DNA from 2 places in the Streptomyces sp. NBC_00440 genome. Region 1 is predicted to be linked to the other one. Evidence: predicted binding sites of a transcription regulator. Region 1 holds the regulator's gene; the other holds the start of a gene.
The links. The regulator HspR, encoded in region 1, represses chaperone genes until heat shock. The targets are predictions, from matches to a motif close to TTGAGNNNNNNNNNCTCAA.

Region 1 (10,827 bases):
GTCGGCGCGCCGATGTTGTGACTTGTCTGAATAACTGTTTCCTCGTGCCGTCGTTGTCACCGAAGGCGCGGCCCCGTGTGCAGCGTGCGCGGCGGACCGCACTGACCAGCGGGGTGAACCGGAAGGAGCCAGGATGAGAACGTCCACGCGCGGCACGGCGGGGAGGGAGCGGGCGGGATCGCGAGGGCAGTCGGGTCAGGCAGGACCGGCCGACCCGACAGGTCGTCAGGGACCCACGAAGCAGCCGGAGCTGCTGTCCCGCCGCGGTGCGCTGCGCGCCCTGTTCGCGGCGGGCGCGGTCGGCGGTACGGCGGTGGCGCTGGCCCCGATCGTGCGGACGGCCGCCAAGGGCCAGGAGGGCGACGACGGGAAGAACGTCCTGTCACCGGGGCCGCCGCAGGAGCTGCGGAACGTGTTCGACGAGATGTACCGGGGCCGGCGCATCCGGGGCCGCGCGGAGGGCGGCTACACCGAGGTGACCGTCGACGGCAGGCCGCTGCACCTCATGCGGCGGGCCGACGGCAGCTATCTCAGCATGGTCGACCACTACGAGTCGTACCCGACGCCCCTCGCGGCGGCGCGCGCCGCGGTCGATGAACTGGGCGCGGCCCAGCTGTCGTTGACACTCATGCACCAGCTCTGACCGGGGAGGTTCCTGACTCGTGTACACCCGCAAGAACCAGAAGGACCTCACGGCCACCGAGAAGAGGCGGTTCGTCTCCGCCGTCCTGGAGGTCAAGCGCTCCGGCCAGTACGACGACTTCGTCCGCACGCACGGCGAGTACTACGTGCCGGACGGTTCGCGGGGGAAGCGGGTCGCCCACATGGCGCCCACCTTCTTCCCCTGGCACCGGCGCTTCGTGCTGGAATTCGAGCGCGCCCTCCAGGCGGTCGACCCCAGTGTCACCGTGCCCTACTGGGACTGGACGGTCGACAACACCCCGGCTGCCGGGCTCTGGGGAGACGACTTCCTCGGCGGCGACGGCAGGAGGTCGGACGAGCAGGTGATGACCGGGCCCTTCGCGTACCGCGAAGGGAATTGGGAGGTCACTGTCGGCGTGACCGACAACCGGTTCCTGACCCGCAACTTCGGCCGCCCCGCCCGCCCCGTTTCGCTGCCGAGCCGGGCCGATCTGGCCCGCGCGATGAGGGAGCCGCTGTACGACGCGGCCCCGTGGGACTCCACCGTGCCGAACGGGTTCCGCAACACCTTCGAGGGCTGGTCGGTCGGCAACGGCCCGCCCTGGCGCAACCACAACCTGGTGCACCGCTGGGTGGGCGGCGCGATGAACACCGCGACCTCGCCCAACGACCCGGTCTTCTGGCTGCACCACTCCTTCTGCGACCTGGTGTGGGACCGCTGGCAGAAGGCGCATCCGCACGCCGGGTTCGTCCCCGCCAGGAAGCTCTCCCCGAACGATCCGCAGAGCGGCCGGATCTTCAGCCTGGACGAGCCGATGGAGCCGTGGGGCGTCAAGCCGTCGTCGCTGCTGAGCCATGCGTCGCTCTACCGGTACGCCTGAGACAGCGGTACAGCCGGGACCCTGCGGACACGCGGGCCCTGCGGACACGGCTGCGGCCATCCCCTCGGAGGGGATGGCCGCAGGTCGCGGGAGGCGCTGCCTCTCGCCGTTTCAGCTGGGTCGGACCGGTGGGCCGGTCTCTCAGTTGCCGTAGCCGTCGTGGCCGTAGCCACCGTGGTCGTGGCCGCGGTCGGCGTTGACGCAGGTGTTGCCGAACGCCGGGTTCAGCAGACCGATGACGTTGACGGTGTTGCCGCAGAGGTTCACCGGGATGTGCACCGGGACCTGGACCTGGTTGCCGGAGATGACACCCGGGGAGCCGACAGCGGCACCGTGGGCTCCGGCGTCGGCGGCGGCCAGACCGGCGGAGCCGGCCAGGACGGCGCCGGTGCCCGCGAGTACGGCAGCGGCCTTCGCGATACGCGACATTGCGTTCTCCTTGGAACATTGGAACAGGAACATTCAGGGTCAGCCGCAGCGATTTCACGGTCTGACGTGTCGTTCAACGCCGCAGCGCACCGGCGGTAACGGATCACGATCAAAGTCACCGGGGTTCGGGCGAAGGGCCGGCGGTTCCCGCGGAAGCGGAATCGCGCCGGGCGATGACCTATTCGGGGCGATAGGCTCATTCGTGGCATCTGCCGTGGCATTCTGCGGCGCCACGCTTCCCGCGCTGGGCCCCTGTGAGCCCCGGCCGGACCCGGCCGCACCCACTCCCACCAGGGCTTTTCCTGCGTTGCGCATAAGACCGGGATAAAAGTTGAGCGCCCTCGGCTCAGGTCGGTTGACTCCGCGGGATCTGTCGTGCACTCTTGAGCCAGTTCCACTCAAGTAGTCAGCTGGAGGATTCACCATGGCACGTGCGGTCGGCATCGACCTGGGCACGACTAACTCCGTCGTCAGCGTTCTCGAAGGCGGCGAGCCCACCGTCATCACCAACGCCGAAGGCGCCAGGACCACGCCGTCCGTCGTCGCCTTCGCCAAGAACGGCGAGGTGCTCGTCGGCGAGGTCGCCAAGCGCCAGGCAGTCACGAACGTCGACAGGACCATCCGGTCGGTCAAGCGCCACATGGGCACCGACTGGAAGATCGACCTGGACGGCAAGAGCTTCAACCCGCAGCAGATGAGCGCCTTCATCCTGCAGAAGCTGAAGCGTGACGCCGAGTCGTACCTGGGGGAGAAGGTCACCGACGCGGTGATCACTGTCCCGGCGTACTTCAACGACTCCGAGCGCCAGGCGACGAAGGAGGCCGGCGAGATCGCGGGCCTGAACGTCCTGCGCATCGTCAACGAGCCGACGGCCGCCGCTCTGGCGTACGGGCTCGACAAGGACGACCAGACCATCCTCGTCTTCGACCTCGGCGGCGGCACCTTCGACGTGTCGCTCCTGGAGATCGGTGACGGCGTGGTCGAGGTCAAGGCCACCAACGGTGACAACCACCTCGGTGGTGACGACTGGGACCAGCGCGTCGTCGACTACCTGGTGAAGCAGTTCGCCAACGGTCACGGCGTGGACCTGGCCAAGGACAAGATGGCTCTCCAGCGTCTCCGCGAGGCCGCGGAGAAGGCGAAGATCGAGCTGTCGTCCTCGACCGAGACCACGATCAACCTGCCGTACATCACGGCGTCGGCCGAGGGCCCGCTGCACCTGGACGAGAAGCTCACGCGCTCGCAGTTCCAGCAGCTCACCGCCGATCTGCTGGACCGCTGCAAGAGCCCCTTCCACAACGTCATCAAGGACGCGGGCATCCAGCTCTCCGAGATCGACCACGTCGTTCTCGTCGGTGGCTCGACCCGTATGCCGGCCGTCGCGGAGCTCGTCAAGGAGCTCACCGGTGGCCAGGACGCCAACAAGGGTGTGAACCCGGACGAGGTCGTCGCGATCGGCGCCTCGCTCCAGGCCGGTGTCCTCAAGGGCGAGGTCAAGGACGTCCTGCTCCTCGACGTGACGCCGCTGTCCCTCGGTATCGAGACCAAGGGAGGGATCATGACGAAGCTCATCGAGCGCAACACCACGATCCCGACCAAGCGTTCCGAGATCTTCACGACGGCCGAGGACAACCAGCCGTCCGTGCAGATCCAGGTCTACCAGGGCGAGCGCGAGATCGCGGCGTACAACAAGAAGCTCGGGATGTTCGAGCTGACCGGTCTGCCGCCGGCCCCGCGCGGTGTGCCGCAGATCGAGGTCGCCTTCGACATCGACGCCAACGGCATCATGCACGTCGCTGCCAAGGACCTCGGCACCGGCAAGGAGCAGAAGATGACCGTCACCGGTGGCTCCTCGCTGCCGAAGGACGAGGTCAACCGGATGCGCGAAGAGGCCGAGCAGTACGCGGACGAGGACCACAAGCGCCGCGAGGCCGCCGAGTCGCGCAACCAGGGCGAGCAGCTCGTCTACCAGACCGAGAAGTTCCTCAAGGACAACGAGGACAAGGTCCCGGGCGACGTCAAGACCGAGGTCGAGGAGGCCCTCACCGAGCTGAAGGAGAAGCTCAAGGGTGAGGACACCGCCGAGATCCGTACGGCCACCGAGAAGGTCGCCGCGGTCTCGCAGAAGCTCGGCCAGGCGATGTACGCGAACGCCGAGGGCGCCGCTGCCGCAGGCGGTGCGCCGGGTGCCGAGGGTACGGAGCAGGCCACCGATGCTCCTGACGACGTGGTCGACGCCGAGATCGTGGACGACGAGAAGGACGGCCGTCAGGGAGGCGCCGCATGACGGAGGAGACTCCGGGCTTCGAGGAGGAGCCCGACGTCCCCTCCGGCGCGACCTCCGAAGACGCCGCGTCGAAGGCCGCCGGGCCCGACTCCGGGAAGGAGTCGGAGCCGGCGGCCCCGGCAGGGGACGCACAGAGCAGCGGTCAGAACAGTCAGGAAACAGCTCTCACCGCCCAGCTGGACCAGGTCCGTACCGCGCTCAGTGAGCGCACCGGGGACCTCCAGCGGCTCCAGGCGGAGTACCAGAACTACCGCCGCCGGGTGGAGCGGGACCGGGTCCAGGTCAAGGAGGTCGCCATCGCGAACCTCCTGTCCGAACTCCTCCCGACCCTCGACGACATCGGTCGCGCCCGGGAGCACGGCGAGCTGGTCGGCGGCTTCAAGTCGGTGGCCGAGTCGCTGGAGACGGTCGCGGCGAAGATGGGCCTCCAGCAGTTCGGCAAGGAGGGCGAGCCCTTCGACCCGACGATCCACGAGGCCCTGATGCACTCGTACGCGCCGGACATCACCGAGGACACGTGCGTGGCGATCCTGCAGCCGGGGTACCGGTTCGGCGAGCGCACCATCCGTCCCGCACGGGTCGCGGTGGCCGAGCCCCAGCCGGGCGCGCAGTCCAAGGACGACGCGCCGGACGAGGACAGCGGTGGCCCGGACGAGGGCTGACATCAGTGAAGGCTGACATCAGTAGGGGCTGGCATCAGTATCAGTAGCGACCGGAAGGAGGGACGTCGGGGATGAGCACCAAGGACTTCGTCGAGAAGGACTACTACAAGGTTCTCGGCGTCCCGAAGGACGCCACCGAGGCCGAGATCAAGAAGGCGTACCGGAAGCTCGCCCGCGAGCTGCACCCGGACGCCAACAAGAGTGACGCCAAAGCCGAAGAGCGGTTCAAGGAGGTCTCCGAGGCGAACGACGTCCTCGGCGACCCCAAGAAGCGCAAGGAGTACGACGAAGCGCGTGCTCTCTTCGGCAACGGCGGCTACCGGCCAGGGCCCGGCGCCGGCGGCGGCTCCTTCAACTTCGACCTGGGGGACCTCTTCGGAGGCACCCCGGGCGGGGGAGCGGGGCAGCCGGGCGGCGCGGGCGGTTTCGGCGGCGGACTCGGGGACGTGTTCGGCGGGCTGTTCAACCGGGGCGGTCCCGGTACCACCCGCACCCAGCCGCGCCGCGGCCAGGACATCGAGTCCGAGGTGACGCTCAGCTTCACCGAGGCGGTCGACGGGGCCACGGTCCCGCTGCGGATGTCCAGCCAGGCGCCGTGCAAGGCCTGTTCGGGTACCGGCGACAAGAACGGCACCCCCCGGGTCTGCCCGACCTGCGTCGGCACCGGCCAGGTGTCGCGCGGCAGCGGCGGCGGCTTCTCACTGACCGACCCCTGCGTGGACTGCAAGGGCCGTGGGCTCATCGCCGAGAACCCCTGCGAGGTCTGCAAGGGTTCCGGGCGGGCGAAGTCCTCCCGGACCATGCAGGTAAGGATCCCGGCGGGCGTCTCCGACGGCCAGCGGATCAGGCTGCGCGGCAAGGGCACCCCGGGCGAGCAGGGCGGCCCGGCCGGTGACCTCTATGTGATCGTCCATGTCGACGCCCACCCGGTCTTCGGCCGCAGGGGCGACAACCTCACGCTCACCGTGCCCGTCACCTTCACGGAGGCGGCACTCGGCGGCGAGGTCAAGGTACCGACGCTCGGCGGCCCCCCGGTCACGCTGAAACTGCCCGCGGGTACGCCCAACGGCCGTACGATGCGGGCCCGGGGCAAGGGTGCCGTACGCAAGGACGGCACCCGGGGGGACCTGCTGGTCACCGTCGAGGTCGCCGTACCGGCGGATCTCAGCGACAAGGCACGTGAGTCGCTGGAGACGTACCGCGAAGCGACCGCGGGGCAGGACCCGCGCGCGGAGCTTTTCCAGGCCGTGAAGGGAGCTTGAGATGAATGGCCGCCGAGGACGACGTGACCCTGCCATGGGTTACGAACTGACCGACGAGACCCCCGTGTACGTCATCTCGGTCGCCGCTCAGCTCTCCGGCCTGCACCCGCAGACCCTGCGCCAGTACGACCGTCTCGGCCTGGTCTCACCGGGCCGGACGGCCGGCCGGGGCCGGCGGTACTCGGCCCAGGACATCGAACTGCTCCGTACGGTGCAGCAGCTGTCCCAGGACGAGGGCATCAACCTCGCGGGCATCAAGCGCATCATCGAGCTGGAGCACCAGGTCGCCGCGCTCCAGTCCAGGGTCGCCGAACTCTCGGCGGCGGTGGACGGCGCGGCGGTGGCCATGCAGCAGCGCGAGGCACAGGTCCACGCCTCGTACCGGCGCGACCTGGTCCCGTACCAGGACATGCAGCAGACCAGCGCACTGGTGGTCTGGCGACCGAAGCCGAAGCGGTCGCCGGAGTAGGGCAGTTCGTGTGAGTGAGGTCCGAGGGCCGCTACCCGGAGGGGTGGCGGCCCTCAGGCGTGTTCACGGCGGTTGTGGCTGTCGAGCATCCCGGACTGTGCGATGCGGACGCCCAGTTGCACCCGGTTCGTGGTGCCGAGCACGGTGGAGAGGTGTGCGATGTGGGTGCGGCAGGTGCGGACGCTGATCCCGAGCCGTTTGGCGACGGCTTCGTCGGGGTGTCCTTCGCTGAGGAGCCGGGCGACGGCGTACTGGCGCTCGGAGATCCCTGCCTCGGCCGGTACGGGTGGGGCAGGTTCGTGCAGGGGGATCCCCTGGCGCCAGAACCGTTCGAAGACGGTGGCGAGGTATTCGACCAGTGCGGGGTGGCGCAGTTCCAGGGCGGTGGTGCGGTCCGCGCTGGCGGGGATGAACGCGACCGAGCGATCGACGATGATCAGGCGCTCGGGGATGTCGTCCAGGCTGCGGATCTCTATGGAATCGCCCATCTGCTTCAGGTAGTCACGCAGTCCCGGGCTGTGCAGCGAGGACCGTTGGTAGAGGGTGCGCATGTGGGCTCCGCGTTCGCGCAGCGCGAGATCCCTGGGCAGAGCGGTGCTCAGGGCGTACTCGCTGCGCGGTCCTGGCTGGACACACATCATTTCCGTGCGGCATTCGTTGGTGGCACGGTCGATCGCGGTGTTGATGCGCGGGAAGCCTTCCAGCACCACGATTCCGGGCGAGTCCTCCGGTGGACGCGGGGTGTCGAGTGCGATGAACCGCTCCAGGGTCTCCGCGATCCTCACCTCGCGCGAACGGCGCGTGTGGATCTCCGACTCGATATCGCGGAGCAGCGCGTGGAGAGCCAGCGAGGGAGGCGTGGGCAGGAGGCGCTCCATGTCGTCCGGATCCGGGTGCAGGAGTCCCAGGTCGATGAGGCACGGGGCCGCACCTGCGGCCTCGCGCCTGATGCATCGCTGCTTCAGGGCTTCCGCGTATATCCGGTTGCCGGGCTCGCACAGCTCCTCCACGCCATGTGTGTGCTGTGGCGCCGTCACTTCTGCTCCGTCTCTGAGTTCCGGGTGCTCGGTGAGGACTGCGGGCAACCTTCCGGATCTCGACGGTAGCCCGGCGACAGAGGCCGCGCACCCCCCCCTCATCAAGCTGCAGAGCAGCAAGTTGAGGGTGGTCGTTCCGCCGTTGGCACACCAAAATCATTGCTTGTGACGGATGCACCGGGGCGGCGTGGCCAGACGCGGAACGGTCCGTTCGCGCTGCGCCGGAGGTCAGCTTCCCTGCTCCAGGATGCCGGACTGCGCGATCAGGTAGCCGAGTTGGGCCCTGCTGTTGCTGCCGAGTGTCGAGCTGAGTTTCGCTATGTGCGCGCGACAGGTGCGGACGTTCATACCGAGCCGGCGGGCGATGGCCTCGTCGACGTGCCCCTCGACGAGCAACTGGGCGATGGACAGCCGGACACCCGATATCCCCTCGGGGTTGGAGTGGTACGGGATCTGCTCCTGCAGAGGCACGCCACGTCTCCAGAACTGCTCGAAGACCTTGACGAGGTACTCGACCATTCCCGGGTGGCGCAGCTCCAGTGCGATCTGGCGGTCGTCGGTGGCCGGGATGAACGCCACGGTGTGGTCGAAGATCATCAAGCGCTCTATGAGCTCTTCGAGCGTGCGGATCTCCACCTTCCCGTCGGCGACGAGGTCCACGTACGCCAGCGTGCCGCGGCTGTGCCTGACCGTGTGCTGATACAGCGTGCGCATACTGACGCCGCGGTCGAGCAGGGGCCTGCCGCGCTCCAGGGCCTGAGTGAGTTCGTGCTCGCTGCGGGCGCCCCCCGGCTGGATCGTCAGCACTTCCGTCTGGCACGCCGCGGTGGCCAGATCGAGCGCCGCGTTGATCCTTCCGAACCCCTCCAGCACGGTGATGGCGTGAGTGGGGGGCGGGTTCTGCGCGCTGATGGTCATGAACGGCTCGAAAGTGTCGGTCAGTTCCACCGACCGTCGTCTACGGTCCTGGATCTCCCGCTCGATCGGGTGGAGGCGCTGTGTGAGCGCGGCCGACGGCGGTACCGGGCGGAGCCAGCCCGCGTCGTCGGGGTCGGGGTGGAGCAGCGCGAACTCCAGTAGACACGGGGCGGGGCCCACCTCACTGCGCGGGATCTTGCCGAGGCTCAGCGCGCTGGCGTAAAGCCGCGCACCCTCGTCGCAAAGTTCGGTAATGGCGTGAGGATGTGTCATGTTTGCGTAGCTTGTGGTCAATTCTCCACCCCCCAGGAACATGAATGTGCAGGAACATGATGCATCGTCCCTGTGGCGTTGACGTGCCTGGATGAGCCATCGTCTAGGAACGCGGGGGAGAGGAACACATCAAGTGAGGACGAAGCCCACTATGAAGAAAAAGATGCTTCGCTCGGTGCTTGCGGCAGTCTTCTCCGCAACTGTGCTTTTTGGTGCAGTAAGTGCTGCAGATCTTGGGTGGGGGAGCGCGCAGGCTGCTGCCACGCCGGGGGATCTCGGCTGGGGCAGCATGCATGTGGCCGCCCCGCTCGACCTCGGCTGGGGCAGCACTTCGGCATCGGTAAGCGCATGACCGTCCCACCGGACGACAGAGTCTTCCAGCGCGAGATGGCTGTCGCTTACCGCTCCGGGTGGCATTTCATCGACCTCGTCACGGCGATTCCGCACCGTGGTGATTCGTTGATGGTCACCCTGTTCGGTGAGCCGATCCTCGTCGTACGCGAGGACGACGGTGACGATGGTGACGTCCGCGCCTACCGGTGCCTGCGCAAGCCCCGGGGCGCCCCACAGCCTGTTCGCTGTGCCGTTCGCTACGGCATGGTGTTCGTGAACCTCGACCGGCGTGACCACCAGTTGTTCGACGTCGAGCCGACCACAGCTATCCCCCGCAGTGCCTGACGCGATTCCCCCGGCGTAACAGATCGCTCAGGTGCTTCCCCCACACAGCGGCGCCACCGTGACCTGAACACGGTGGCGCCGCTGTGCTGCGCGCGTGAGGTTCCGCCGCCGGTCAGGCGCGGCCCATCGCCCGCTCGACGGTGATCTCGATCAGGACCCGGTCCGGGTTCTCGGTCGGCGTGCGCCCGTAGCGCTCCGCGTAGCGCCGTACCGCGTCGGCGACTGCGTCCGGCTCCGTACGGATCCTCGCGCGCCCCTCCAGCGTCGCCCAGCGACCCGGCGCCACCTGGCAGACCGCGACCCGCGCGCCCTCGGGCCCCGCGGCCAGGATGTTGGCGACCTTCCGTGACTTCTTGTTGGCGATGACCCTGGCGATCCCGGCCTCCGGTTCCCACGTCACGCCGACCGGCACCAGATGCGGTGAACCGTCCGGGCGCGGGGTCGTCAAGGTGCAGCGATGGAATTCGCGCCAGAAGCTGAGGTAGGGCGGATCGGGGTTCCGTGGGTCAATGGCCATGGGCGCGAACCTATCCGGCCCCCGGACCCCGGCCGCCCCCGGTGTGGCAGAGATCCTGTCGGTCAGGGGGTGGCGGCCCTGTCAAATGTATGTTGAGTGGCTTAGACTCAACTTTATGTACGGTGCCTGAGTCTAGGCAGGCTGAGTCGCTGCGCCGGGTCGCGGCACGCAGGCCACACACGCCACACACGCCACACGGACCACACAGGCATCGCACCGAGTCACTGCAGGGACGGACCCGCCCCGCGAGGAGGAGAGCGCACACGTGGACGCCGAGCTGACCAACAAGAGCCGGGACGCGATCACCGCGGCGAACAGCCGCGCCGTGTCCGACGGCAACCCGGACCTGACCCCCGTACATCTGCTGCTCGCCCTGCTGGAGGGGCAGGACAACGAGAACGTCGTCGACCTGCTGGCGGCTGTCGAGGCGGACCAGGCGGTCATCAGGTCCGGGGCCGAGCGGCTGCTCGGCGGGCTGCCCAGCGTGACCGGGTCGACGGTCGCACCCCCGCAGCCGGACCGCGAGGTGCTCGCCGTCATCGCAGATGCCTCGAAGCGGGCCAAGGAACTGGGGGACGAGTACATCTCGACCGAGCATCTGCTCATCGGGATCGCCGCCAAGGGCGGCCACGCCGGCGAGCTGCTGACGCAGCAGGGCGCCGGTGCAAAGGAACTGCTGGAAGCGTTCGAGACGAGCAGGGGAGGGCGCCGGGTGACCACACCCGACCCCGAGGGTCAGTACAAGGCGCTGGAGAAGTTCGGTACGGACTTC
Region 2 (10,827 bases), 1.3 Mb from region 1:
GGCGGAGTCCACTCAGCACCCTTTCCAGCAAGGCGCGGTCGGGCTGGCCTTCGCCGTGCCCGGTACCGTACACACGGATCTTTCCCTGGTCTGCGAGGTCGCTGAGCAGGACGCGGACGACGCCCAGCGGCATCTTGAGCAGCGCCGAGATCTCCGCGACGGTGCGCATCCGGCGGCAGATCTCGACGATGGCGCGCATCTCCGGCATGAGGCGCGCGGGGCCGTTGGCCAGCTCCGGGCGCTCCGGGGACGCTTCGATCGCGGCCACGAAGGTCTCCACGAAGAGGATGTGGCCGAATTTGGTGCGGCCGCCGGTGAGCGAGTACGGGCGCACTCGCGCGGGGCGGCGGTCCGGGTTACGGACCGGGAGGGCCGGGGTCACTGGGCGCTCTCCATCGATTTGCGCAGCTCGCTGCGGAGTTCGGGGGTGAGGACATGACCGGCACGGCCGACGAAGAGCGCCATGTGGTACGCGACGACGCTCATGTCGCAGTCCGGTGTGGCGTGGACGCCCAGCAGCGATCCGTCGCTGATGGACATCACGAAGACGCTGCCCTCCTCCATCGCGACCATCGTCTGCTTGACGCCTCCGCCGTCCATCAGCTTGGCGGCGCCGATGGTGAGGCTGCCGATGCCGGAGACGATCGTGGCCAGGTCGGCGGACGACCCCTTGGGGCCGCTCTGCCGGACGGGCCGGGCCTGACCGGCTGCCGAGACCTCGGGGTCCGACGAGAGCAGCATCAGCCCGTCGGACGAGACGACGGCGATGGAACGGAGCCCCGGGACCTCCTCCACGAGATTCTTCAACAGCCAGTGCAGGTTCCGGGCTTCACTGCTGAGTCCGAATGTGCTGGGCGCAGTCAACTGCGTGCCTCCTCGACACTGTCCCCCGCGTCATCGGTAGGTACAACATCCGATCTCTGCTCCGAGATCTCCGTTTCGACGTCCTTGCGGCCGTCCTTCGCTCCTTGGTGGAAGCCGCCGAGCCTACTGCGCAGGGCAGCGGCGTCCACACTGCCGGTGCGCTGCTTCGGGGCCGTGCCGGCGGGCTTGGTGACCTTGGGAACGCGCTTGGGCAGGCCCTTGTCGGTGATGCGCCCGGCCCCCTGCTCCGGGATACCGCCGGCGGCGGGCTCCGGGTCGGGTTCCGCGGCCGCCGGGCCGGGCCGGTACGCGGGCTCGGCCACGGGCTCCGGTCCGGGTACGGGCTCCGGCTCCGGTACGGGGCGCCGCATCGTGAAGGTCGGCTCGTCCACCTCGTCGGGGGTCCGCTCGTGGGCTTCGGGCTCTATCTCGTAACGCGACCTGGTCGGGATCGTGTTGGAGTTGGCCTCGGCCATCGAGCCCGGCAGGCTGATGACGGGTGCCGCGCCGGGGTCGGGGACGAAGTGCGACGGTGCGACCGGCGGTCCGTCCGGCAGCAGCGCGCCGGGCAGCACGACGACGGCGGCCACTCCGCCCTGCTTCTGCTCGCGCAGCTCGACCCGTACGCCGTGCCGCTTGGCCAGCAGCGAGGCCACGTGGAGTCCGAGTCCGGACTGCTCGTCGCCGGGTGCGCCCGGACGGGACGCGTCGGGGTCGGCGAGCAGCGCGTTGAGTTCGGTGCGCCGGCCGGGCGACATGCCGATGCCCTCGTCCTGCACGGAGAGCATCACCTCGCCGCTCTCCAGGAGCCAGCCGGAGAGCTGGACATGGGCTTCCGGCGGCGAGAACGCGGTGGCGTTCTCCAGCAGCTCGGCCACGAGGTGGCTGATGTCGTCGGCGGCGAAGCCCGCGATCTGGGCGTGCGGCGGCAGGGACTGGATGGCGACGCGTTCGTACCGCTCGATCTCACTGACCGAGGCACGCAGCACGTCCACCAGGGGTACCGGCCCCGAGCCCTGTCCGTGGCCGTGCTCGGTGCCCGCGAGAACCAGCAGGTTCTCGCTGTGGCGGCGCAGCACGGTCGCCATGTGGTCGAGCTTGAAGAGGGTGGCGAGCGCCTCGGGGTCCTGTTCGCGCTCCTCCAGGCCCTCGATGACGGTGAGCTGACGCTCGACCAGGCCGAGGGAGCGGAGCGAGAGGTTGACGAAGGTCGCGCGGACGGTGTGGTGCAGCCGGTCGAGGCGGGCGGTGACCTCGGCGGTGTCCGCCTCCAGCATGGCGCGCTCGGCGTCGAACCGGTCCCGGCCGCCGCGCAGATCGCGCTGGTCGCGTGCGAGGGCTTCGGCGCGGGCGTCCGCGGTCAGCACCCTGGTGTGCAGGGCGTTGATGGACCGTACGACCTGGGCGAACTCGTCGTTGCGGCCGGTGAAGACGATCGGCTCCTCCGACTCGGGGGCGCCGGCCAGGCGCGCGGCGCCGATCCGGAGCACCGCGAGCGGGCGGGTGAGCGTACGGGCGACGGCGGCGCCGACCCCGATGGTGAGGAGCAGCAGGAATCCGGCGAGGGCGATCCGCAGTTCGAGGGCGGTCACGGCGTCGTCGCGGAGCGCGGCGATCCGTTTGGCCTGCCGGGTGGCGAGCGAGGCCTCGACGCCGCGCATCTGGTCGGTGCGCGCCGCGAGCGCGGCGCCCGCCTTGGCCGGGTTGGTCTTGAGGTCGGCCGCGGAGAGCGTGGGCTGGTCGGCCAGGCGTGAGAGATAGCCCTCGGCGGTGCTGACCTCCGGGCCGGAGACCGTGGAGGCGAGCGACTCCTGGTCGGCGGGGTCCGCGGCCTGGTCGAAGTCGGCGAGGGCGGCGAGTTCGCGGACCCTGGCCTGCTGGGCCGCCGCGCTCAGCGCGTCCCGGGTGCGGCCGTCCGCGCCGCCGGTGTCAGCCGACTTCTGCACGTAGGTGCCGGTCACCGGGTCGTACACGGAGGTCGTGACGGGGCGCGGGACGGCCAGCGCGCCGAGCAGCAGCCCGCGGGTCTGCGAGGCCTCCCCGACCGCGTGGCCGAGGTCGGCCGCTGCGCGGGTGGCGGCCGCGTCCTCGGGCGGTGTGCGGTCGGCGAGTTGGCCCGAGGTCTCCTGGACCTTCTCGATCAGGTCGGAGTACGCCTTGTTGGCTTCGAGCGCGCTGCTCTTGTCGGTCAGGGCCGTCCTGCGGACGGAGGGCAGGGTGGCGAGGTCATGCCGGAGATCGGCCGGTGCGGAGGCGCCGATCTCCTCGATGTCGCTGTCGACACGGGTGGCCCGGTCGGCTGCCAGTTTGTCCTTCTTGGCGCGTCCGCCCGCGATGTAGACCGTGACGTCGTCCCGCTCGTCCGCGAGGTCGTGCGCCAGCGAGACGGTCTGCTGGTCCAGGTCGGAGAGGGTGACCAGCCGCTGGGCGTCGGTCAGTTCGGCCGACGCGCTGTAGACCGAAGGGGCACTGGCCGCGAGCACGGCGAGGCCGACGACGGCCACACCGGCGACCAGGCGCCTGCGTACCCGGGTGGTGCGCTCGGGTGGCACGCCTCTGTTGCCCCGAAGCCGCTTGTTCTGCACCGGTGCTCACAATCTTGACTCGTCCACGCATGACGCCGAGATGATGACTGATCACGAGGATGCACTCCCACCTCTGGTACGGCTTCTGACCATTCCAGTGGTTTTGGGAGGGGAGTGTGCATCACCAGGTCAGCCACCTGAACGAGTGAACATCAACAGCAAGTTGGCGAACAACTCTGCGACCCGCGCACGCGGGGCGCGCACGGGGCGCCGGTTGGAACTTCCGGACCGGCTTTGGCAGGATGCGCGCCCGCAGCGGGCCGACAGAGTTACGGAGTCGTACATTCCGTGCCAAGTTCCCCGGCCCGCACGGCGGTCCGTACCTTTCGCCCGTGCCTGTGCGCCCCCCGTGAAGGCATCGGGCAGACTGACCGGTATGCGGATCGAACTCGCCTCCACCCCCGGCACCCCCGAACGCCCCAACGAGGACTGGACCGGTGCCGTCCTGCCTGCCTCGGGAGGGGGTGGACTGCTCGTACTGCTCGACGGCGTGACTCCGCCCGCGGGGAACGACGGATGTGTGCACGGCGTGCCGTGGTTCACCACGCGACTCGGCGGCTCTCTGGTCGAACTGTCCGGTTCGCGCCGGGATATGAGCCTGCGTGAGGTGCTCGCGGAGGCGATTCGCCTTACCGCTGAAGCGCACGGCTCAATCTGTGACCTTTCTCACGTGCGTACCCCGCAGGCAACCGTTGTCATGGCGCGCTGGTCCGCCGAGACCGTCGAACACCTGGTGCTTTCCGACTCGGCCCTGCTGGTCGAGGACGCCTCGGGGGCGGTACGGGCGGTACTGGACGACCGCCTGGACCGGCTGCCGCGCGAGGTGCTGGCGACCGAGGCGACGGCCGACGCGGCACGGAACCAGGAGGGCGGGTTCTTCACCGCGGCCGCCGATCCGGCGGTGGCGGCGCGCGCGGTGACCGGGCGCACGCCCCTGGCGGAGGTACGGGCGCTGGCCGCGCTCAGCGACGGCGCGAGCCGCTGGGTGGAGGTCTTCCGCGAGGGCGACTGGGCGGAGTGCCTGGCGGTGCTGCGCAAGGAGGGTCCGCAGGCGCTGATCGGGCGGGTCCGGGCGCTGGAGGACGCGGACACCGACCGTGCGTTCCTGCGGAACAGTAAGACGCACGACGATGCGTCGGCCGTGCTGGTGGAGCTGTAGGGGGCCGGCGCCGGCCCCCTGTTCCTCGGCTCAGTCCTCCGACCGGGCGTTCAAGTGGTGCAGCAGACGGGCCAGTTCCGCGACCTCGGCCCGGTCCCAGCCGTCCAGCCTGCGTACGTACTCGGCCCGGCGCGCGTCCCGCACCCGGCGCATCCGTTCGCGCCCCTCGACGGTGAGCTGCACCAGGAAGGCGCGCCCGTCGCCGGGGTCCTGCTCACGGGTGACCAGTCCGAGGACTTCGAGGGAGCGCAGTTGACGGCTTATGGTCGCCCGGCCGACTCCGATGTAGGCGGCCAGGTCGGTGGCCCGCTGCCCGCCCCACTCGTCGAGACAGACCAGCAGCCCGTAGGCGGCGGCCTCCAGATCGGGGTGGACGGCGCGCGACATCTCGCCGGACGAGGCCCGCGCGCGGCGCAGGAAGACGGCCAACTCACGTTCCAGCGCGAGGAATTCATGGTCCACACCACTTTCGGGCGGGACGGGGAGTTCACTTCCAGTACCGCTGTCGTGCACGTCAGCACCCCTTACGAGCTTTCCCGATCCTGAAAGTTTCTTTCAGCGTCTGCCATCGCCGCAGCTGGGCCAGTATTTCGCAGGAGTAGACCAACGGCAGCACCCAGGCCCCCTTCCGCCGTACGGGTCTACGTGCGTAGCGTCGTCATTGCTGACATGTCCACACCACACCATGTCGGTGATGACGGCGTACTCCGACGACGGAGTACGCCCAGCTCCCCCCACCGAGCCTTTCGGAGGCACGCACATGCCCGTGCTCAGATCCGGAACGGCCCGACGCGGACGCACCGCCGCAGTCGGGATCCTTCTCGCCTTTCTCACCTCCCTGCTGGCCCTGCCCGGCGCGGCCTCCGCGGCCGACACCCCCGCGCGCGGCACGGCCACCATGGGGATGGGTGTCATCGCGCACGACGGCCAGGGCGGCAGCCCTCGCAACACCCCCTCGGCGGTCCAGACCGAAGGCGTCGACGTCTCCGGCTACCAGGGCAACGTCAACTGGGCGACGCTGTGGGGCAGCGGCGTGCGGTGGGCCTACACCAAGGCCACCGAGGGCAACTACTACACGAACCCCTCCTTCACCCAGCAGTACAACGGCTCGTACAACGTCGGGATGATCCGCGGCGCGTACCACTTCGCGACCCCGAACGACTCCAGCGGTGCGAACCAGGCGAACTACTTCGTCAGCCACGGCGGCGGCTGGTCCCGCGACGGCAAGACCCTGCCCGGTGTGCTGGACATCGAGTGGAATCCGTACGGTGACGCCTGCTACGGCCTGAGCGCGGCATCGATGGTCGCCTGGATCCACGACTTCGCCAACACCTACAAGTCGCTCACCGGGCGTGACGCGGTCATCTACACCGCGACCAGCTGGTGGACGCAGTGCACGGGGAACAACAGCAGCTTCGGGGCCACCAACCCGCTCTGGATCGCCCGCTACGACTCGGCGCCGGGCGCGCTGCCCGCCGGGTGGGGCTTCCAGACGATGTGGCAGTACACCTCGACCGGACCGACGGTCGGCGACCACGACAAGTTCAACGGCGCACTGGACCGGGTGCAGGCACTCGCCAACGGCTGACGCCGCGAACTGCACCGCGTACCGCACGGAGAACTTCACCGCGGACTGCACCGCGGACTGCGCAGGGCCCCCGGCGTGCCGTCGGGGGCCCTGCGTGTGCCTGTAGGTCCTGTACGGCACCGGGCGGTCAGGCGGCCGCCGGAACCCGTACCTCCGCCGGGGACAGCGCGATCTCCAGGACCTGGCGTACGTCCGTCACCGGGTGCACCTCAAGCGTGTCGAGCACCTCGGCGGGCACATCGTCCAGATCGGCCTCGTTCCGCTTGGGGATCACCACGGTCGTGATGCCCGCCCGGTGCGCGGCCAGCAGCTTCTGCTTCAGACCGCCGATCGGCAGCACCCGTCCGGTCAGCGACACCTCGCCGGTCATGGCCACGTCCGTTCGGACCTGCCGGCCGGAGAGCAGCGACGCCAGCGCCGTCGTCATCGTGATGCCCGCGCTCGGGCCGTCCTTGGGCACCGAGCCCGCCGGGAAGTGGATGTGCACCCCGCGCTCCTTCAGGTCCGCGACGGGCAGCTCCAGTTCGGCACCGCGCGAGCGCAGGAAGGAGAGCGCGATCTGTGCCGACTCCTTCATGACGTCGCCGAGCTGGCCGGTCAGGGTCAGCCCCGCCGCGCCGGTCTCGGGGTCGGCCAGCGACGCCTCGACGAAGAGGACGTCGCCGCCCGCGCCGGTCACCGCGAGGCCGGTGGCCACACCGGGCACCGCCGTACGGCGCTCCGCCGGGTCCTGGGCGGACTCCGGCACATGGTGGGGCCGCCCGATCAGCGGCCGCAGCTCGGCGTCGGTGACGGTGAGCGGCAGCTCCTGCTCGCCCAGCTCGTGCTGGGCGGCGACCTTCCGCAGCAGTCTGGCGACGGCCCGCTCCAGATTCCGGACGCCCGCCTCGCGGGTGTACTCCCCCGCCAGCTTGCGCAGCGCGGAGTCGTCGAGCGTCACCTCGCCGGGCTCAAGACCCGCGCGCTCCAGCTGCCTGGGCAGCAGGTGGTCGCGGGCGATGACGACCTTCTCGTCCTCGGTGTAGCCGTCGAGCCTGACCAGCTCCATCCGGTCGAGCAGCGCCTCCGGGATGGCTTCGAGCACGTTCGCGGTGGCCAGGAACACCACATCGGACAGGTCGAGCTCGACCTCCAGGTAGTGGTCCCGGAAGGTGTGGTTCTGGGCCGGGTCGAGCACTTCGAGCAGGGCGGCCGCCGGGTCTCCCCGGAAGTCCGAGCCGACCTTGTCGATCTCGTCGAGCAGGACGACCGGGTTCATCGAGCCGGCCTCCTTGATCGCCCGCACGATCCGTCCGGGCAGCGCGCCGACGTATGTACGCCGGTGTCCGCGGATCTCGGCCTCGTCCCGTACGCCGCCGAGCGCGACGCGGACGAACTTGCGGCCCATCGCGTGCGCCACTCCCTCGCCGAGCGAGGTCTTTCCGACCCCGGGCGGCCCGACGAGCGCCAGCACGGCGCCGCCGCGGCGGCCGCCGACGATGCCCATGCCGCGGTCGGCACGGCGCTTGCGCACGGCCAGGTACTCGGTGATGCGCTCCTTCACGTCCTCCAGGCCCGAGTGCTCCGCGTCCAGGACTGCCTTGGCGCCCCTGATGTCGTACTCGTCCTCGGTGCGTTCGTTCCACGGCAGTTCGAGGACGGTGTCCAGCCAGGTCCGGATCCAGGAGCCCTCGGGGCTCTGGTCGGACGAGCGCTCCAGCTTCTCGACCTCCTTGAGCGCGGCCTCCCTGACGTACCCGGGGAGGGCGGCGGCCTCGACGCGGGACCGGTAGTCGTCGGACTCGTCGTCCGCCTCGCCGTTGAGCTCGGAGAGCTCCTTGCGGACGGCCTCCAGCTGGCGGCGGAGCAGGAACTCGCGCTGCTGCTTGTCGACGCCCTCCTGGACGTCCTTGGCGATGGACTCGGCGACGTCCTGCTCGGCGAGGTGCTCGCCCAGCCACTGGACGGCGAGCTTCAGCCGGGCCACCGGGTCGGCGGTCTCCAGCAGCTCGGTCTTCTGGGCGAGGGTGAGGAACGGTGAGTAGCCGGAGTTGTCCGCGAGGGCCGACACGCCCTCGATCTGCTGGACGCGGTCGACGACCTGCCAGGCCCCGCGCTTCTTCAGCCAGTCGGTGGCGAGCGCCTTGTACTCCTTGACCAGCGCGGTGACCGCGCCGGGCAGCGGCTCGGGGTCGGTCTCGTCGACATGGATGCCCTCGACCCAGAGCGCGGTGCCCGGGCCGGTGGTGCCGGCCCCGATACGGACCCGGCCGCGGCCGCGGACCAGGGCTCCTGGGTCTCCGTCGGAGAGTCTGCCGACCTGTTCGACGGTGCCGAGGACACCGGTGCTCGCGTAGCTGCCGTCGAGCCGGGGAACGAGCAGGACCAGCGGCTTGTTGCCGCTGGAGCGGGCGGGGGACGCCTGGGCGGCCTCCACGGCGGCGCTTACGTCCGCGTCGGAAAGGTCCAGCGGCACCACCATTCCGGGCAGCACGACCTCGTCGTCGAGCGGCAGCACGGGCAGGGTGAGCGGTGTGGACGTGTCAGCCATGATCTCCCCTTAGGCAGTGAAGTTGAGCTATGCACACTCAATGCCAGGAGAGGTGCTGGTGTTCCCGGGCGGCCGTTCGCTCTCAGCGATCGGACCCGCCACCAGGTCAGAAGGCCGTCGTGGAGGCGTCGGCGGAGCTGTCGGGAGAGGTCGCGGACGCGCTCGCCGAGGGGGTCGCGGTGGCTGAGTTCGCCGGTACGGGCGATAGGGGCGGCCCGGGTGCCTGAGGGGCACGGCCGGTCCTGGCGGCTTCCCAGCGGCGCACCAGCGGCCAGCAGGCCACCCCGATGGCGAGCGAGATCGGATGACCCCAGTCGGTGAGGGGGTCGTCGAGGGTCAGCAGCGCCTGTACGAGCGCCGTGGCGACGGCCGCCAGGAGGGGCCAGCGCAGCAGCGGCGGGAGCAGTCCGGCCAGGGCCCCGACACCGGCCATCAGTCCGAAGCTGATGCCGTAGTCCAAACGGTGGAGCGAGGAGTCGGGGAGATGGCCCGTGGCGACCGCGACACCGACCGGGATCTCGGTGGCCAGCGTCGCCAGGACGTGCCCCGCCAGGAACACCGCGCCGGTGCGCAGCGCGCCTATTCGGCGCTCCAGGGCGGTGAGGACGAGCAGGAAGCCGGCCGAGGACACCGAGAGCAGGCCGCCGGCTATCCACAGGGCGCTGCCCACCAGGACGAGCAGCGGGGTACGGGCCAGATGCGCCATGTCGGTACTGGAGCCGCGCAGTACGGCGGTGACGGTGTGCGGGTCGGCGTGCTCGGCGAAGAGCGAGGTGGCGACCAGCACCAGGACGTAGGCGAACGTGAAGGGCGTTCCGGTGGGGGTGGGCAGCAGGCGCAGCAGGGGCAGCAAGGTACGGCCGGTGCCACCGGCCGGGCGTCGTGTCCGCTGCGTGTGGTGCACTCTGTCTGTCCCGTCGGCCGTCGGTCTTCCCGTTCGACTCCACTTCCCCCAACGTTCACTCTCCGGGATAGCCTCCGACCGCGCCTATGACATCCACCACACGAAGCAACCCCCGCACCCCCCGCGGCGTCCGGGGGCGACCCGGGAGGAGAACCCCCATCGACACCGAGCACACCGGCGACACCGAGACCGTCCCCGTCCCCGTCCCCGGTACCGGCACCGGGGACGTACGCACGCTCGACAGGCGCGAGGGGCCGTACGGCGAGGTCGTACTGCGCGAGCGCGGGGAGCACTTCGAGATCATCGCCAACGGCTGCTTCCTGATGGACACGTCGGACGGCCGCTCGGAGCGGCTGCTGATCGACGCGGCCCTGGCTGCGCTGCCGCCCGGCCGCGACCGTCCCTCCGTACTCATCGGCGGACTCGGCGTCGGATTCTCACTCGCACACGCCGCGACGGACCCCCGCTGGGGCCGGATCACGGTCGTCGAGCGCGAGCAGGCCGTCATCGACTGGCACCTGGAGGGCCCGCTCGCCCGGATCTCCGGCGCAGCGCTCGCCGATCCCCGGACTGTGATCCTGCCCACCGATCTGGTCGCACACATGCACGGATCCTCATCGGCATATGACGCTTTGTGCCTGGACATCGACAACGGACCGGGGTGGACGGTCACCGACGACAACGGCGGGCTCTACACCGCCGACGGGCTCGCAGCCTGTATGGAACGGCTCAAACCGGGAGGAATCCTGGCCGTCTGGTCGGCTCAGCCATCGGCGACTTTTGAGGAAGCCTTGCGGAATGCCGGATTCATCGGGGTAAGGACCGAAGAGATCCCAGTTGCCCGGGGCGTTCCCGACGTGGTCCATCTCGGTGTTCGCCCTGCGTAGCCGGGACGGCGTCCGGGCATCTAGTCTGCTGACCGGCAGACGAGATCTGGACGCCTTGTCCAAGAGCGCAGCTGGGACACAGCCGCGTACGCAGCAGAACGCAGATCAACAGCGCACTTCCAGGGGCGGGCGATGGAGCAGACACACACCACCCACAACGGCGTCGCGGCCACCCCGGGCGCCCAGCGCCGGGTGCTGGTCGTCGAGGACGACCCGACAATCGTCGACGCCATCGCCGCACGGCTGCGGGCCGAGGGTTTTCAGGTGCAGACGGCAACGGACGGGCCGGCCGCGGTGGACGCGGCCCAGG

Region 2: lon (endopeptidase La) is a predicted target of HspR. The motif match lies at 8,749-8,767, and genes of this name have one in related genera.

Annotation. Positions count from the first base shown of each region.
Region 1 covers NZ_CP107921.1:4,364,526-4,375,352, forward strand. The annotation lists gene OHB13_RS19745 (tyrosinase family oxidase copper chaperone) at 134-643, shown strand; gene OHB13_RS19750 (tyrosinase family protein) at 663-1,523, shown strand; gene OHB13_RS19755 (chaplin) at 1,665-1,952, opposite strand; gene dnaK (molecular chaperone DnaK) at 2,377-4,239, shown strand; gene grpE (nucleotide exchange factor GrpE) at 4,236-4,901, shown strand; gene dnaJ (molecular chaperone DnaJ) at 4,973-6,163, shown strand; gene OHB13_RS19775 (heat shock protein transcriptional repressor HspR) at 6,165-6,632, shown strand; gene OHB13_RS19780 (helix-turn-helix transcriptional regulator) at 6,686-7,669, opposite strand; gene OHB13_RS19785 (helix-turn-helix transcriptional regulator) at 7,898-8,860, opposite strand; gene OHB13_RS19790 ((2Fe-2S)-binding protein) at 9,209-9,538, shown strand; gene OHB13_RS19795 (pyridoxamine 5'-phosphate oxidase family protein) at 9,651-10,055, opposite strand; gene clpB (ATP-dependent chaperone ClpB) at 10,321-10,827, shown strand, end outside.
Region 2 covers NZ_CP107921.1:5,695,511-5,706,337, reverse strand. The annotation lists gene OHB13_RS25705 (DUF742 domain-containing protein) at 1-382, opposite strand, end outside; gene OHB13_RS25710 (GTP-binding protein) at 1-12, opposite strand, end outside; gene OHB13_RS25700 (roadblock/LC7 domain-containing protein) at 379-864, opposite strand; gene OHB13_RS25695 (sensor histidine kinase) at 861-3,449, opposite strand; gene OHB13_RS25690 (protein phosphatase 2C domain-containing protein) at 3,826-4,608, shown strand; gene OHB13_RS25685 (MarR family winged helix-turn-helix transcriptional regulator) at 4,639-5,121, opposite strand; gene OHB13_RS25680 (lysozyme) at 5,369-6,196, shown strand; gene lon (endopeptidase La) at 6,324-8,726, opposite strand; gene OHB13_RS25670 (rhomboid-like protein) at 8,833-9,579, opposite strand; gene OHB13_RS25665 (spermidine synthase) at 9,717-10,517, shown strand; gene OHB13_RS25660 (response regulator transcription factor) at 10,650-10,827, shown strand, end outside.